DNA from 2 places in the Leeuwenhoekiella sp. LLG6367-2.1 genome. Region 1 is predicted to be linked to the other one. Evidence: riboswitches for the same ligand, from Rfam matches in the RefSeq annotation. Region 1 holds a riboswitch; the other holds the start of a gene.
What was found. A riboswitch is a leader RNA that binds a small molecule or an ion and turns the genes downstream of it on or off. The one in region 1 is predicted to bind S-adenosylmethionine.

Region 1 (2,205 bases):
AAAACTAATTTTTTAGTTATTTGAACTAAGTCTTTTCAGGATTAATAACTAACCCCAAATATCAATACTCCGTTTTATCTTCTTTCTTCGTCCATTCCTGAAATGGTTTTATAGCAACCTCCGGAGCTAATTGTTCAAATGGGATGCTGCGTTTTTCGTAAGGTAATGGTATTTCCTCGTAAATAAAGGCATCGTCAAAACCTATGTTAGCTGCGTCTTTTTGGCTGCTTCCGTAGTACACTTTTTCAGGTCTCGCCCAGTAGATCGCACCCAGGCACATTGGACAAGGTTCGCAGGAAGTATAAATTGTACAGCCATCCAGTTGGAACGAATTCAAATTTTTACATGCGTCACGTATAGCAGTAACTTCTGCATGTGCGGTAGGATCATTTGTAGAAGTTACTTTATTATTTCCTTTACCTATAATTTTTCCGTCTTTAACAATCACACAACCAAAGGGACCACCTTCATTATTTTGCATTCCGCGTAGAGCTGCATTCACAGCTTCTAGCATAAAATCTTCATTGCTCATTTAATCTCGTTTTAGGCAAATATACGCGCAATTGTATTTTTAGATCTAATCACTTCCCTCCTAGTCTTCCCAATATTTCACGTTTACTGTAGAAAACTAAATTTTAACTTTTAATATACTTTTATTCAATTTTCCCGTATTACTTTTGCCGCCTTAAATTAATTATCCAGAATCTCATAAGGGAGATAGCAACCTGCAATAACAAGCAAGGTGCTAAAATAGATAAGCCAATTACTTGGAAAAAATGTTAACGCATAAGTCTATGTAATTTTTGCTATTTCCTTTTTGAGTACAAAATTGTAAAATGGCAGAACTCAAGATTATCCCAAAATTCTCAGCACTAATTCCTCTATTTGTATTTGTATTTACCTTTCTTGGTGTAGGTATTTATCAAAATGATTTCTATGCACTTCCCGCTCCTATCGCCGTTATTGTAGGCATTGTTGTGGCATTTATACTATTTAGACAATCTATAAATGAAAAGATTGACATCTTACTAAAAGGCTGCGGAGACGATAAAATTTTGACGATGTGTTTAATTTATTTACTCGCTGGTGCTTTTGCTGCAATTACAAATGCTACGGGTAGTGTAGATGCTATTGTAAATATGGGACTCGATTATATTGCGATTGAGTATATCTACGTAGGTATTTTTGTGATTGCCGGCTTTCTTTCGGTTTCTACAGGAACTTCTGTAGGCGCTATTGTTGCCCTCGCTCCTATTGTGGTAGGTTTTGCAGCCAGCAGTGATGCGGAGCTCGCTATACTTTCGGGCGCATTGCTGGGTGGTAGTATGTTTGGGGATAACTTATCGGTTATATCAGACACTACTATAGCAGCCACACAATCTCTGGGAACTAAAATGAGTGATAAATTTAAGCAGAATATAAAAATTGCGGTTCCGGCTGCTGTAGGGACGCTTGCAATTTTAATCTATCAGGGAATTGATCTTACCGGAGCAGCAGCAAACACTACCGATTATAATTATGACGTGATTAAAATTCTACCTTATATTCTAGTAATTGCGCTTTCGATAGTAGGTCTTAATGTCTTTATAACCCTATTTCTAGGCGTTATTGCCGCAGGAGTTCTAGGTATAGGTTATGGAGATTTTACACTTATAGAGTCTACTAAAATCGCTTACGAAGGTTTTACTAATATGACCGAAATATTCTTGCTTTCACTTCTTACTGGAGGTCTTGCTGCTTTAGTAGCAAGTAATGGCGGCATCGAATTTATTCTGGTAACTATTAAGAAGCTTATTAAAAACAAAAAAACGGCACAACTGGGGATTGCTGCTTTGGTGAGTTCGATAAATATGGCGATTGCAAACAATACGGTGTCTATCATTATTGCCGGTCCTATCGCAAAAACTATTAATGACGAGTACCACTTAGATAACAAAAAAACAGCTTCTATTCTCGATATTTTTGCCTGTATTATACAAGGTCTCTTGCCCTACGGAGCGCAGGTATTAATGATATTGAGTTTTGCAAAAGGAACGCTTAATTATCTGGATTTAATGGCAAATACCTGGTATTTACTTTTATTACTGCTATATACGTTACTTTTTATTTTACTGAAACCATTCCGTAGCGCAAAATCACAACGCAGTTAAATTGATATCCTATATTAGTCGAAGCTTTAGTAATACATTCTAAAATCCAACATTT
Region 2 (2,205 bases), 1.3 Mb from region 1:
TATATTAACAAGTTGTTTGTCTAGGTATGTTTTAATTTGAGAAGCCATCTCTTCTGCTGTTTCATCATATTCTCCAAAAGCATTGGGTAGTCCTGCGTTAGGATATGCAGAGATAGCAAAGTCAGACTTACCAGAAACGATCTCGAGATAAGGAGTTAACTGCTCTGCTCCTAAAGCACAATTAAAACCAACAGAAAGTAGTGGCATATGACCTATAGATATTAAAAAAGCTTCGGCTGTTTGTCCAGATAACGTACGCCCTGAAGCATCGGTAATCGTACCACTCACCATCACCGGAATTTCAATATCTCGTTCTTCTTTTAGTTCTTCAATTGCAAATAAAGCAGCTTTAGCGTTAAGTGTATCAAATATGGTTTCTACTAGAAGTATATCAACACCCCCATCAACCAGTGCTTCGGCTTGTTGTTTATAGGCTATACGTAATTCATCAAAAGAAATAGCTCTATATCCGGGATCATTCACATCTGGAGACATACTTGCTGTCTTATTTGTAGGTCCCATTGCTCCTGCTACAAATCGGGGTTTGTTAGGCTCACTTGCCGTAAACTTATCTGCTACTGATTTGGCTATTTTAGCTGATTCATAATTTAAATCATACACAAGAGATTCCATCCCATAATCTGCCATGGCTATAGTTGTACCGCTAAAGGTGTTTGTCTCTACAATATCTGCACCTGCTTCAAAATATTTAGCGTGTACAGCTGCGATGGCTTCGGGCTGGGTTAAACTTAGCAAGTCATTGTTGCCTTGAACCGGGCTTTCCCAATTTTTAAATCGTTCTCCCCGAAAATCTTCTTCTGAAAATTTGTAGCGCTGTAACATAGTGCCCATGGCACCATCAAGAACTAGAATTCTCTCTTGTAAAACGGTATATAGTTTATTCTGACTCATACTTTTTTAAACTTTAAAAAAGCTCATTGATCAATCGCTCTCTGAATAGAGAGACCTGCAATAAATAAAGTATCAAGAATATAAAACGGAAAGCCAGAATGGCTTGTTTTTTTGTTATCTATCCCTTAATCAAAAGAGTAGAACGTAGCACCTTCTCCAGGGGAGGGTTGCTAAGGCTTCAATGGGTCTAATCCCTCTGCCTTTCTTGATAACTTAAATAAATAATGAACTCGGCTGCAAAGATTATAAAACAACTTGAGAATACATAAATTTTAAACAACTAATATTCATCATTAATTAAAATAACGAAATAATAATTGCGCTAAAGAGAGTTATTTAGCAGTTTAAATGTCAGAAACAAGGAGTTAATATTTTCTAAAATTATACATTTTATTGATAATCAAGATTGTATAAGCACTATTTTAAACTAATTTTGTGACCCCAAATTCACTATCTTAATAAAACCATTTACCCATCTATGATTAGCAACAATACGCTCTCAAATTCCCGCTTTAAAATTGTTTCTTATGAAGAGGCTTCAGAAGAAGTTAAAGCAATATATGACGATACAAAAAGAACGTTACAAATACCATTTGTACTCAACTGGATTAAATGTCAGGGTGCAAATCCACTTTTACTAAAAGGAAATTGGGCTAAGTTAAAATCTACTTTAATGCAGGGAGATATTCCTAATGTATTGAAGCAATTAATCATCTATAACGTATCTAAAGAACGTAACTGTGAATACTGCGCTCAAGCTCACGGTATTTTTGCAGACAGTATGAGTGCGATGATTAGTGAAAACGAAAACTTTAGAGTTACTAATGATTTAGAAAGTCCGTTAATACCAGAAAGTTATCGTACGGCAATTAAAATTGTAACCAAAGCTGCTTTAAACCACGATCAAATTACCGATCAGGATTTTGAACAACTGCGTCAGGCTGGTTTTGATGATTCAGAAATACAGGAGTTAATGGCTCAAGCAGATCTTGTAAATATGCTCAATACTCTGGCAGATGTTGCAGGAATTAAGATTGACAATGAGTTGATGGAAGCTCAAGCCTAATACTTTTTTTTTGAATCTAGCTGCCGCAAAGTACCGCATTGCCTACGAGGCCTTTTCTAAATTTTCTGGAAGTCTCAGCAGGGTTGATAACCTTGAAGATTTGAGTACTGTGGTAAGCAGGAATTTAAAGTACCTTTTCAATTTCAAAATATTCAGAATTATCCTTCTCGACAAAGATACTGTCACAGGCTACACATTTATAAAAAATGAAATCTGGGCTCATAAGA

Region 2: another riboswitch for S-adenosylmethionine. It lies ahead of ABVM53_RS04785 (homocysteine S-methyltransferase family protein); the one in region 1 lies ahead of ABVM53_RS14390 (Na+/H+ antiporter NhaC family protein).

Annotation. Positions count from the first base shown of each region.
Region 1 covers NZ_CP159331.1:3,237,096-3,239,300, forward strand. Annotated here, with positions in the region: gene ABVM53_RS14385 (nucleoside deaminase) at 62-532, opposite strand; SAM-I-IV-variant riboswitch at 690-787, shown strand; gene ABVM53_RS14390 (Na+/H+ antiporter NhaC family protein) at 837-2,150, shown strand; gene ABVM53_RS14395 (DUF6642 family protein) at 2,177-2,205, opposite strand, start outside.
Region 2 covers NZ_CP159331.1:1,046,420-1,048,624, forward strand. Annotated here, with positions in the region: gene ABVM53_RS04785 (homocysteine S-methyltransferase family protein) at 1-912, opposite strand, end outside; SAM riboswitch class I at 1,024-1,127, opposite strand; gene ABVM53_RS04790 (carboxymuconolactone decarboxylase family protein) at 1,391-1,978, shown strand; gene ABVM53_RS04795 (hypothetical protein) at 1,989-2,205, shown strand, end outside.